3 regions of the Paenibacillus sp. J22R160 genome follow, and region 3 is predicted to be linked to each of the others. Evidence: predicted binding sites of a transcription regulator. Region 3 holds the regulator's gene; each other region holds the start of a gene.
What was found. The regulator LexA, encoded in region 3, represses DNA repair genes until DNA is damaged. The targets are predictions, from matches to a motif close to CGAACATATGTTCG.
Positions count from the first base shown of each region.

Region 1: AC58UW_RS17275 (carbohydrate kinase) is a predicted target of LexA. The motif match lies at 2,701-2,714, and genes of this name have one in related genera.
Region 2: AC58UW_RS04585 (YhjD family protein) is a predicted target of LexA. The motif match lies at 2,709-2,722, and genes of this name have one in related genera.

Region 1 covers NZ_JCAUAU010000007.1:95,100-99,599, reverse strand. Annotated here, with positions in the region: gene AC58UW_RS17290 (Ig-like domain-containing protein) at 1-1,392, shown strand, start outside; gene AC58UW_RS17285 (PH domain-containing protein) at 1,526-2,143, shown strand; gene AC58UW_RS17280 (hypothetical protein) at 2,246-2,635, shown strand; gene AC58UW_RS17275 (carbohydrate kinase) at 2,781-3,905, shown strand; gene AC58UW_RS17270 (pseudouridine-5'-phosphate glycosidase) at 3,902-4,500, shown strand, end outside.
Region 2 covers NZ_JCAUAU010000002.1:248,868-253,367, reverse strand. Annotated here, with positions in the region: tRNA gene AC58UW_RS04600 (tRNA-Val) at 297-369, shown strand; gene AC58UW_RS04595 (YolD-like family protein) at 642-1,022, opposite strand; gene AC58UW_RS04590 (DNA polymerase IV) at 1,019-2,290, opposite strand; gene AC58UW_RS04585 (YhjD family protein) at 2,297-2,665, opposite strand; gene AC58UW_RS04580 (ATP-dependent DNA ligase) at 3,027-3,869, shown strand; gene AC58UW_RS04575 (hypothetical protein) at 3,882-4,037, shown strand; gene AC58UW_RS04570 (DUF2243 domain-containing protein) at 4,377-4,500, shown strand, end outside.
Region 3 covers NZ_JCAUAU010000004.1:231,667-236,166, forward strand. Annotated here, with positions in the region: gene AC58UW_RS11750 (1,2-dihydroxy-3-keto-5-methylthiopentene dioxygenase) at 1-365, shown strand, start outside; gene AC58UW_RS11755 (HAD family hydrolase) at 441-1,232, opposite strand; gene AC58UW_RS11760 (DUF896 domain-containing protein) at 1,276-1,458, opposite strand; gene AC58UW_RS11765 (LysM peptidoglycan-binding domain-containing protein) at 1,599-1,991, opposite strand; gene lexA (transcriptional repressor LexA) at 2,139-2,756, shown strand; gene AC58UW_RS11775 (aminopeptidase) at 3,247-4,485, opposite strand.

The DNA of each region.
Region 1 (4,500 bases), on a different contig from region 3:
ACACAAAGTGCTGAATGGAGCGTGGATGATGAGAATGTTGCTTTCGTCACCAAAGGAAAAATCACGACTTACAAAGCCGGTGTTGCGACAATAACGGCGAAATACGGTGGCAAAACAACGACCACCAAAGTGGAAGTCGATATCCCTACGGTCATCAAACCAACCAAAAAAACCGTTAATTTACAAATCGGCGGTTCCGATAAAATCGCATTGATGGCCTCTTTCAAAGACGGTCGCGAAGTCGATGTCACGAATAAAGCCGAGTGGACAAGCAGCTCCAAGGATGTTGCCGAAGCACGTAATGGTGAAATCTTCGGTCTTGCAACCGGCGCAGCGACTTTGACGGCGAAATATGGAACCCGCACAGCAGTCATTCAAGTATCTGTAGGCGTTCTGAAGAGCCTTAAGGTCAGCCAAGAAAAACTGATTTTGAAAAAAGGCGACTCGGTTACTTTGACAGCCGAAGCTCTTTATACAGATGAAACGAAGAAAGATGTTTCCTCCGACGTAATCTGGACCAGCAGCAATGTGAAATCCGCGACGGTTGACGGCGGAGTAGTGAAGGCTATCGCTTCTGGAGAAGCTACATTGACAGCTCAGCTAGACAACAAAACAGTGACTGTTCCCGTTCAAGTCGATATGGCAAGTGATCTTACTGCGAATGTAGCTAATCTAGTCTTTGACATGAATGAAACACGTACTATCGTTCTGACGGCTACGGACTCTTCGGGCGCACCGCATACTGTTACCAATGAGGCAGAGTGGAAAACAAGCAACAGCGCGATTGTGTTAGTTTCCAAAGGGGTTGTAACCCCGGTATCACGAGGGAAAGCAACCATCACAGCAACTTATGGCGGCAAAAACATTTCCATCCCAGTTGAAATCGGTGTAGTTGCAGGTCTCGTTGCAGATAAGACTTTCATCGTGACAAAACGAGGCGATCAAGTCCAAATCAAGTTGACCGCGACGCTGTCGAACGGCACAACCAAAGATGTCACGGAATCGGCGACATGGAAAGTAAGTTCCTATAAGCTGGGTACCGTTACAAATGGACTTTTCACACCTACAGCTTCAGGTAAAACGACGATCACAGGATCCTTCGGCGGCAAAATGGTCGCCATTCCAGTGGAAATCGACTCGTTGAAATATTTGAAAACCGATGTTGTCAAAGTCGAGCTCCAAGAAGGCAGCACAGCCAAAATTGAAGCTCTAGCCACATACACGGACGGATCCGAAGAGGATGTCACGAAGCCAGCTTTGTGGACATCGTCGAATATCATGATCGCGGATGTGAAAGACGGCATCATCAAAGCAACCGGCAAAGGAACTGCGAGAATTACGGTGACATATTCTAACATGAGAACAACGGTTCAAGTGACAGTTACCAAGTAAATAAAACAAAGGGCTCCTCAAGTAGATGCTTCTACTCAAAGGTAGCCCTTTTTTAAGTTATAACACTCGCCTGAATTCCATAATTTATACTATACTTATTAAGTAATTATTTGCTCAGGAGAGGATTGATATTATGTTCGGTAGAGTAGCAGCTGACATTCTGGGGTTAAGTGATGTAGGTTCAGTGATTAAGCCTGAAAATTACGATAAGGTAGATAGCGATGATTACGTTCTGCATGAGGATAACGAGAAGATTTTCTTTTTGATTAAATCCAAAACAGATGAATACTGTTTCACGAACCAAGCCTTAATTCATCTCGACGGCACAAGCGCCGTTAGCAAGAAACGTGTGCTGCACCGCTACCCTTACAGCAAATATGCTATTTCCCAAGTTTCCCTGGAAACAGCAGGCACGGTGGATCTCGATGTGGAGATTAAATTCGTGCTGGGTTCCGTCATTTTCTCGATTGATGTGCACAAAAAGCATGTTGAAGAACTGAAAGACCTGTATAAAGCTCTGATTAAGATTTCGGACATCACGCAGGAAAATGAGCATTTCCTTGACTATGCGAAGCAAAGCATCGAGCTCGCTTCCTCCACACTAAACCGTACGACGAAAACCGAGGGACAGAAGCTTTCCGAGGAATTCAAGCAGGTAAACCAAAATGCCTTCGACTGGCTCGTAAGCACGCATAAGCAGTATAAAGTGAAGGATTTCGGTTTCGTTTTTGAGAAATTCATTAATCAATAAAATTGTCCTAATTTATTGATACATAAGTTTTCGTTCATAGGGGAATATAACCATACCTGCATTTACAGACCACTATTCAAGAAGTGCTTGGAGGTATGGAACATGTTTCCCCGATTTATGAAACTAGCTTTAATTTCTTTTCTATGCATTACCGTCCTGCTTGGAGCGCATCAATACCGTAAGCATCCTCATAATCAGCAAGTGATCTCTAGCCCTGAAAGCTGGGAGGCGGCCAAGCAAGGTTCACCCACTTTTTATCAGACAAATCCATTCGGTATGCCTGGCGCAGATGCAAGGCTGCATATGACTACGGATATGAATCAACATGCCGCGGCATATGGACTTACACCGCCAACCTCGATGAAAGCTTTAATGGTTCAAACGCAGGAAGACGCTAAAAAAGGCTGGGGCGGATGGAGTTATGTCGGCCTGTTGGGACTGCTAGGGCTGCTGGGCATCCGAAGCCGTTCGGAGTCTTCGCATTCAGAATAAGCGATTAAAGGAGCACTGTTTCCGGTTTCGGGAAGCAGGCTCCTTTTCATTTTGCGAACGCATCGCAAACAATTGTTTTACTGTTGGACATTTGTCCGCTGCTATTATAAACTAAAGATAGTCAACGATCGAAAGGAGCCATTTCATGGATCGTGAACAGCAAATTCTAGCGCTCATTCGTCAAAATCCATTCATCTCCCAGCATGAAATGGCCAGCATCATCGGTATTTCAAGGTCGGCTGTCGCCGGCTACATCGCTGCCCTAACCAAGAAAGGGACGATCCGCGGGCGAGCTTATGTGACATCGGATGAGAGTACGGTCATGTGTATCGGCGGGGCGAACCTAGATAGCAAAGCGACTAGCAAGCAAGCCATTCGCCTGGCCTCTTCGAATCCAGTCACCGTGACAGAGTCCTGCGGCGGCGTTGCGCGCAATATCGCCCAGACGCTGGCGGGACTAGCTTGCGAGGCGGCGCTGGTCACGGTTGTTGGCGATGACAAAGCCGGCCAATGGGTGTTAGAAGAAACGCGGAAACGTGGCGTTGACGTCAGTCAAGCTATTGTACTCCAGGGTGAAAACACCGGGACGTACACGGCACTGCTCGACGCGACAGGCGAGATGTTTCTCGCTTTTGCAAATATGGACATCTACGATAAATGTACACCTGCCCTGCTCCGGGACAAATGGCCGCATGTGGCTTCTGCCAAGCTTATTATTGCAGATACGAATTTACCTGCTGAGACTCTTGGCGAACTGATTGATCGGTGCAGGGAAGAAAACCTCCCGTTATTTATCGATCCCGTATCTTCGGAAAAAGCCAAAAGGCTTCCGCAAGAGCTGCATGGGGTAACGGCGATTTTCCCCAATTTGGAGGAAGCTTGTCAGCTGGCAGGTATCGCGGCCGGCAACAACAGCAGCAACAGCAGCGATTACAGCATGATTGCAGGAGCAATCCGCGCACGCGGCGTCCGTCACGTCTTCCTAACGCTCGGCAGTCAAGGCGTGATGTATGCCGGCGAGGAAGGCGAGCGGCTTGTCCCGCCCCTTCCGACCAAAGTCGTGGAGGTCACGGGCGCAGGCGATGCTTTTGTCGCCGGTATTGCTTACGGGGTCATGCGGCAAGCCACCTATATGGAATCCTGCCTTTACGGACTCGCTGCTTCCCATATAACGCTGCAAACCGATCAATCTGTCGCAAGCGAGCTGACGGAAGAACGATTGCAACAAACCTTACTTCACCTGACCAAAGGAGACGAATCCCCCTTATGAATACAACTTACCTAACGTTTACTGATGAAGTTAAAGAGGCTTTGGCGAACAATAAACCAGTCGTGGCTTTAGAAACCACGATCATTTCTCACGGTATGCCTTACCCGCAAAACATAGAAATGGCCAAAAAGGTCGAACAAATCATCCGCGATCACGGTGCCGTTCCGGCTACAATTGGGATTATGGACGGTAAGATCAAGATCGGCTTGAACGAGCAGGAGCTCGAAGCTTTCGCAACGAATCCTCATGTGGAAAAAGTCAGCCGCCGCGACTTCCCCTACATCCTCTCGTCGGGCCAAATCGGCGCGACAACCGTCGCAGCCACAATGATCGGCGCTGCGCTGGCGGGCATTGAAGTGTTCGCTACCGGCGGCATTGGCGGCGTTCACCGAGAAGGCGAAGTGACGATGGACGTCTCCGCCGACTTGACTGAACTGGCGCAGACGAACGTTGCCGTTGTCTGCGCAGGCGTGAAGTCCATTCTCGATATTGGCCTTACGCTCGAATATTTGGAAACCCACGGCGTTCCCGTGGTTGGTTACAAGACGAGCGAGTTCCCGTCCTTCTACGCTCGCGAAAGCGGCTACGGCGTAGA
Region 2 (4,500 bases), on a different contig from region 3:
ACTTTTTTGATATATTAGTGACATGATTGAGCAGAAAGGTTGACTAATCCATGACAACGCAAGGCGTAACTGACGATGAGCTATCCATCCTTTTGGGTAAAGGTCATACAGCAACTTTAGAAGCTTCATCTAATGAACTTTCCTTTATGCCCAGGTCCAAAAAGAAGCGTAAAACTTACCATATTCTCATAAAGCTTTTTCGACTTTGGCGCAGCTAATCTGTTTACAAAATAACCATCTTGTGTATTGACACACTTTAAAATTCTTGGTATATTACTAATTGTCTTCACAAAAACGACTTGTTAGCTCAGCTGGGAGAGCACTATCTTGACAGGGTAGGGGTCAGTGGTTCGAGCCCACTACAGGTCATATATAACAGAAACCCGCAAAGCCATGTGTTATGCGGGTTTTGTTTATTAGTACAGTCTTCAAAATGTATATATAACAGTTTGTTTTTTGATTCCTTGGGTACGCATTGGGTACCAAATAGTTCAAAACGATTCATAAAACGAATAGGTAACTTCATTTATAAACTACATTTAACGAAAAACAAGCCCATGGTAAATTCCTTTGGGCTTGTTTTATCTTCATTATAGGGATTGCTACTCTTCGAGTGGTCTCTCCTATAATTATTTATTTGTTCACGGATCTATCATTCCATCATCTGCCCATTCTTTGCAAAATTCAGCTTTAAGAACATCTCTGTAGGAAATCCATTCCCAATCCCCTGCTCCGCTAAAATTCTCCACTATGTCTAATCGAAATTCACCATGTTTACTACGACCTACGATGCCGGTAACTGATCGAGTCTTAAACTCTTCATATAATGTTAGAGCAACTGGTCTTTTATACATCTGTGACAAGCTCAGCACTGATGAAATATTTTGAATTTCTTGCTCATCTCGTATAGGTCGTGACATGCGTTGATTTTCTTTTCGACTTCTTAGCGCGGCTTCCTTTTGCTGCGGAAGCATCATCCGACTAGACTCCCAGAGTCCGTTAAGTTCTAATTTTTTACTCATTTATAGTGACCTCCAATTTTGCCTGCTCTGTCCGCTGCGAGTCCGGCTTTCATTAAACTTGAAGCCCTAATAATTGCCGTGTTACCGAACCGGTCCTTGATGCCGTCCAATACACTATCCAGCTTACGCAGTTTCGTCACGTCCTCGAAGAGGTCCAGCTGTGTGACTTCCTCATCATCAAGAGACCCCAGCGTGACACCAACTTTACGTACCGGATGACCATTCCAATTACGATGAAATATCTCACGAACTGATCCAAATACTTTTAGCGTATTGTTCGTTGCAAAAGGCATTTTTCGCTGCTGACTAAATCCGGTAGGATCATCGTACGGCGAGCACATACAGAATACATGAATGGTTCCGCTCGTATAACCCTTCTTTCGCGCATCACGGCATACTTCTTCCGTTAATTCAAGTAGAACAATATCTACTTCTTCTGCCGTCGTATAATCTCGTGGCAAGGTCATTCCGTGCCCTATTGATTTCGGAGCTACATTGAACGTTCCTGGCGTGACTGGACTATCATCTAGACCATTAGCTGTACGCCACATAACCTCCGCTTGAATGTCTGACTGTTTACCAAATCGTGCACGAAACTTCTGTTTGAGTACATGCAATGGCGTCCTTGCAACGTGACCGATTGTGGTCATGCCAAGATTAACAAAATGCCTCGTCATGCGCGACCCAACTCCGTACATCTTATCTACACTTAGAGGCCATAAGACACGTTCTACATCTTCTTTACCAAGTGTAAAAATGCCATTCTGGTTTTTCTTTGCGAAGTTGTCCGTTGCTTGTTTAGCAAGGATTTTAGTAGGACCGATGCCAACACGAATACGTACGTTCATTGATGCCGCGACCTTCTTTTGAATCATGACAGCCAGTTCTTCAGGATTACAACGAAAATGATTGAGCGAGCCTGTCACGTCCAGAAACTGCTCATCAATCGAAAATACTTCCACAAGGTCTGTATACTCCTTGTAAATATCCGTAATCGCAAGTGATACATCAATATAGCATTGCATGTGCGGCCGCATTACAATCACATTCGGACATAACTGTAGTGCTTCTCCAAGCCTCTGCGCTGTACTAATTCCAAAGCTCTTGGCTATTGGGCAAGCAGCCAAAATAATTCCTGATCTTCTAGCTGGATCTCCAGCCACCACAACCGGGAGATTTTCTAAGCCCGGATGAGAAGCTTTTTCAACACTAGCGTAAAAAGATTGGCAATCCGAGAGATAGATCGTACGATCACTTTTTTCTCTCAATACCATTTACAAAGACCTCCGCATTCTCATTAATGTTGTCATGAGTTCAGCCTTAATCAAACTGCGTAACATTGTAAAATGGTGGACGTATCCGCGAACTTTATATTCAACATTAATGCCTAAAGCTGTGGTTGATGTTTTTAACACTCTGATGTCACGCTCTTTCATTGCACTCTTAATATTTTGTATTTCAGGATAAATTGCGTCCTCAACTTCTTTTAAATAAAACAGAATATGACCATATATAATTTTATCTTTGTGAACCCTAAGCTCTTCCCAATCCCTTGCCAGCATATCAAGCAAAATAGGAAACAATGTAAATTCTTTGATTAATTGAACATCTTCGTCAGTCTCAACATTTGTCATGACACTCATTTAATCACCTCAAAATAAGAACATTTGTTTGTATATTATATACCGAACACGTATTCGCTATGCAAGTGGTTTTTATGAATAAATAAAAATCCCCACCAAGCTCTTAAAGCCTGTGGGGAAAACTCATCACAATCTGGTTGTCGAGTTTACTTAAAGAAGCCCAAGTAAAACAATGCTATCCGAAAGTTCAGCATAATTTACCTTCCTTTTAGCGCGTAGTACATTGGAAATGAGATAGCGGCTGCTATACTCAAACAAACAAAGGTACTTTGAACAATCAAATTCTTCATTACTTTGCTCCTTGCTTCCTTCAAATCCCATTAGTCATAGTTATCTCTAAGGTGTACCATTATTATGGGTGATGAAGAAAATGTTTATTCCTCCAATGCTTCTCCAATATGCCAAAAACAACGAACCGTTTGATGGTGATTCCACTTTCGCCGAATTGAAATGGGATGGTATTCGGTTGATTGTATCAAATATGGATGAGTTTAACCTATACACAAAGAACACGAATGCAACAGTAAAATATCCTGAACTACACAGTCCACCGATTCCTAAAGGAACTATTCTCGATGGAGAAATTGTTGTCCTTGATGAACAAGGGCGAGCGGACTTCGAAGCAACAAATGCAGGCTTCCGGTCAAATAAAAAGCGTAAACCAGTCGTATTTATGGCTTTTGACATTTTGTATCATCAAGGCGTGGACGTGACTGGGTTGCCATTAGTTCGACGTAAGCAACTACTTGAAGAGACACTTATGGAGACGGAACAATATAGAATTGTTCGGCCAATTAAAGGCAGTGCAAAGGACTTTTTTAAAATCGTATGTCAGCATGGTCTTGAAGGTATTGTCATTAAGAAAAAAGACTCGAAATATGAAAAAGGAGTACGCTCCTGGTCATGGCAGAAGGTTATTAACTACCAAACGGCAGAGGTATACATAACCGGATACAGCAAGAAAGAACATTCTTGGCTTCTTAGCTATCAAGAGGGTGAATCTGTCCGCAGTATTGGCACCATGGAGCTTGGATTAAGTAAGTCTGCTCGTGAATCAATGATGCCTGTGTTTCATTCTTTTAAAAGTGGTGAGAGCAAAGATTACGTCTTTATAAAGCCTGTAGTACGCTGTAGAGTTAAATATAGGGATTGGTATAAATCTGGAATCATGCGACTTCCAGTCTTTGAGGAATTTATTGTTTAGGGGATGACACTTATGGAATACCGAGTTAAGCATACAGAGACAGGCGAAGAGAAAACACTGAGTCATTTAGAAGTGAATGATATGGATTATGATGTAAATAGCCTCATCGTTGTTTTCGATACAAACATGGAGGCATATTTTTTAATTGATGAAGTTCAAGAGTACTGAATTGTCGAGAATTATTGGATTTCACCGAATAGAATAAAAATTAAGCCTGGGGGTGCCCCAGGCTTTCACTTATTCCAGCAAGTATCAAATCCGTGACTAACAAACGTTCCCGTTAAACAAAAGGGGCAGTTGTCGCGGCATCTGCTGCCTGGTTTTTGAACTACTATCGTTCCTAGTTAGCGTAATGACCTCTCCTGTCATTTATGCTACGGTCTCCGCAAGTTCACCTCCTATTTCAATTTATCATCCTCTTGAATCTATAAGTGGTTACAATTTCATAAACAGGGCAAATTAACAATAGGATATGTAGCTGGAAAATATCAAAAGGAGTTATAAAAAGTGGAAACAGCTAACCGTAATCTGTGGTCGGGTATATTATTTGGCCTTGGTTTAGTCGGCTTTATCGATGAAACAGTATTTCATCAACTCTTGCATTGGCATCATTTCTACGATAAATCCACGA
Region 3 (4,500 bases):
CTTATGAACCAGAAATCCGTGATTTAGCAGCTAGACGCGGATACGAAATTTGGGATGTTATCTCCCTTTCCGACGCGACACCGAATATTGAAGAACTCCTTAAGAAGTTTGAGCAAGTTCATACACACACGGAAGATGAAATTCGCGCAATCGTTTCTGGTAAAGGTATCTTCATCATCAAATCCGAAGAAATCGGCTATTTCGATGTAGAACTTGAGCCAGGGGATGTCATCTCGGTTCCTGAGAACACGAACCACTTCTTTACATTGATGGATAATCGCCAAATCGTTGCCGTTCGTCTTTTCATTGAAAAAGATGGATGGGTTGCTTACAACGTGGAAGATCCAGCTTTCAACAAAGCTTAAATCCTTATCTAGACAAAAGCCCAACAGTGCTGGACTCCTCGTCCGAACAGCCGTTGGGCTTTTTGTTATGCGGCATTAAGCATTAGCGATAATCGGTAAAACTTCCTCTAAGCGCGATACCACATTAGCAGGAACAATCTCATCTCCACTTTGCAGTCCATGATGATTGATCCAAATATTGCGCATGCCTACACGTCCCGAACCAAGGATATCCGTCGTCAATTTATCACCGATCATGATTCCTTCTTCCGCATGAATCCCCAGAAGTTCAAGTGCATGGTGAAAAATTGAAACATCCGGTTTCCCTACTCCAAATTCCCCTGAAATGACAATATGATCGAAATAGGACGTAATAGCTGGTACGCCAGCTAATTTTTCTTTTTGAAGATCAGGCGATCCGTTTGTTAGTAGTAGCAACTTGTAGTTACCCTTCAAAGCATCCAGTACACGGAACGTTTCTTCATAAACGTAAGGACGCTTGCGGCGTTCAGCAGGAAAAAGCTCGCCGAGCTTGTACCCAAGTGCTGAATCTTCTACGCCTAACGCGCGAAGCCCGCGGGTCCACGATTCCGTACGATAGCCTGGCGCTAATTTTTCAAGTTTGCGAAAATTTTCATTTTCACCTTGCGTGAAATTAGCCCATAGTCCTTCAAACGGATTAATACCAATTATTTTGGTGAATGAAAAAGTTTCATAAGACTCATATAAAGCACGGGCTTCTTTACGAACAGCAGCCTCCAGCTCTTCTGGATTCACAGCCGCGTGTTTGGCTGCTTCAGCGCAAGTTGCTTCAAAAGCTTCTTGTACACTACGGTCATCCCATAGGAGCGTATCGTCTAAATCAAAAAGTACAGCCTTCAACGTCATCATTCATTTCCCCTTTGAATGTTGTTTCTATGTGAAAAAGCAACTACTCTTCGTCCGTGAACTTGATGGAATCAAGTTGGACTTTAAGATTGCCTCGGAAAGCCTCAATATATTTTTTTCTCAGTTCGTTACGTTCATCGATTTCCGCTTCCGTTAATCCAACGGTTTTCGCTTTACGAGCAAGCTCATTTATGCGCTCAATGTTTTTATCCATACTGTCACTCATAATGATCCTCCAGTTCAAAAATTCAATATGAGTATTACTTTGCCATCCCTCTAATGGAATGTCAAGAAAACATCAAAAGAGGCTTAGGAACAATACCTAGCCTCTCACCGTCTATTTCCATTTCATTAGGGAAGCAATTGTCAAGGGAGCAATAAAACCTGTCCTTCTTTCAAAGAGCTCGTAGTTAGATGATTCTTCGTCTTAATTTTATCTATATAGGAACGAATGTTCTCTCCACTCTTCTTATGAGTAGTTGCAATGTCCCACAGCGTATCGCCCTCTTGAATGACGACTTGCTCTGGAACAACAGTCTTCGTCTCCGAGTGATTTGACAAGCTGCTCGTCGGCGAAGATGCTGACGCATAAGCTTGTACCATGGCACCGAAAAAGAACACAGTCCCCAGAATGAGAGCAATGAAAAGAAACCGAATGATAGTTTTCGTATTGCGTGATTTGGTTGCGATCCCTTTGGACGCGGTAGTTGATCTATGAGGTGTGCGTGAATTGTTAGTGTGTGAGTAGGCCATATACATGAATAATCATCCCCCAAACATTTGTTCTGTTATTAGAATAACACGAACACATGTTTGAGTCAACGATTTATTCGAACTTATGTTTGTACGAACTCGGGTTCTATGTTATACTTTGGGTAATGATTCCCAGTATTGGAGTGATAACTATTGAGTAAGATTTCACAGCGTCAACAAGCTATTTTAGAATACATTAAGAACGAAGTGAAAGATAAGGGCTACCCGCCTTCCGTACGCGAAATCGGTGAGGCTGTCGGACTAGCCTCCAGTTCAACCGTTCACGGGCATTTGGAGCGTCTTGAGAAGAAAGGGTTAATTCGTCGAGATCCAACAAAACCTCGTGCCATCGAGATCCTTGGCTTAGACGGTGCTGAAACTCATTTCGCTGTTTCCGTTGCACGCGTTCCGCTCGTAGGTAAAGTTACCGCTGGGGTGCCGATTACGGCGACAGAGAACATCGAAGACTACTTCCCTCTTCCTGTCAGCATGGTTGGGGATAACAACGTGTTCATGCTTAGCGTCATGGGTGACAGTATGATCGAAGCCGGCATACATAACGGCGATTATGTCATCGTCAAGCAGCAACAAACAGCGAACAACGGAGACATCGTTGTCGCGATGACAGAAGACGATGAAGCTACGGTCAAACGTTTTTACAAAGAGAAAGACCATATCCGTCTTCAACCGGAAAACTCCGCTTTGAAGCCGATCCTATTGAAGAATGTTACGATTCTTGGCCGTGTCATCGGATTATTCCGTGACATGTAAGACGAATAAGGACCGTCAGGTGAATCATCCTGATGGTCCTTATTCGTTTGTATCTGTGTTCTCCCGCGAATCCATTTTTCCTACGAGGAACTTGAGAACCTAGAGAGAACTGCGATATCTCTTTGATACATTCTATTGAAATCTCGTACTACTTCTTAATAAATTAATAAAAACCTAGCAGGACTCCAGCTAAGGGGTCACTAAAGGGAACTGGCGTACTCTATTTCATGAAAAACGAGCAATTTTCTCCCTAAGCGGAACTACAGGCCCTTATTTATCCTCAATACCTCGCTTTTCCGATGAAATCCACAAAATAGCGAACTGTAGTTCCCCTCGCTAGTGAATAATATGCTTTTGCAGGCTAATAACGGACCAGAGTTCCCTAGAATCCCCCAAACATGTAAATTCTTAAAGTTAAGACAAACAAAGAACCGAAGGACAAATCGTCCCTCGGTTCTTTGTACTAGTCAAAGCTTTGCTCAAGCTGACACTAAAACGCAAGCGCCCAATTACCTTCACGGAAAATAGGCTCCAAACTGCCATCCTGAAGCACACCGTCAATTTCAAGATCGGCCGTCCCTATCATGAAATCCACGTGGATCAAACTTGTGTTCCCGCCTCGTGCTTTCAGTTCTTCATTGGATAAAGAAGCTCCATCCTTGATATTTATCGGATAACAGCTGCCTAAAGCAAGGTGACAGGAAGCATTCTCATCAATGCCTGTATTGTAAAAAATTCGATTAACATTGGATATCGGCGAATCATAGGGAACAAGCGCGACTTCGCCCAGATAGCGAGCACCCTCGTCCATCTCCAATAACCTTGTCAAATGCTCATAGCCAACTTCTGCCTTATAATCAACGACCTTTCCTTCTTCGAACCTGAACGAAAACTTATCAACCAATGCTCCGTTAACATTTAGCGGCTTCGTACTTGATACCGTCCCATTAACGCCTGTCCGTTTGGGCATCGTAAATACTTCTTCCGTCGGCATATTCGCAACAAAGCGAATTCCGCTTGCGTTCGCTTTATCACCGCCCAGCCAAATATGGCCATCTGGCAGCTCTACGCGCAAATCAGTCCCCGCAGCCCGATATTGCAGCGCTGCATATTGCTTCTCGTTCAGCACCTTACGAACGCGTTTCAATTGCTCAATATGTGCGCGCCATGAGCTAACTGGATCATTTTCGTAAACGCGATTGAACCGGAAAATAGCGTCCCACATCGCGTCCATCCGCTCTTCTTCAGGAATATCTGCGTAAACTTTGGATGCCCAAGCCGCAGTCGGAGCTTTAATCAAGCACCAGCTGAACGTGCTCGTTCTCACATAATTTTGATACTTTGAACGTGCTGTTGCCATCGCTTTGGAAGCTCTGGAAATCACACTGGCGTCAATACCGGCGTACAAGTCAGGATCTGGCACTTTAATATTCAGTAGTGCGCCGCCATTCTCAACAAAACGCTCAAGCATATCTGTGTACCACACTGGGTAGTAGTCGAGTGCATCGTCATGAGCCGTTTCTAACCGGGCACGAGTCAGGAAATCATCCTGCCAGTTGACCTGAACAAAGTTCGCTCCTGCTTCGTAGGCTTTCTTAACAATTAGACGCGTCAAGTCCAAGCATTCAATCGGTGACTCGATCATGAGGTCTTGACCTTTGGTCAAATTAACGCCAATTTTAACGACCAATTCGGCATATTTTTCTAAGTTGACTAAAAAGTTATCCATATGAGTTCCTGCTCC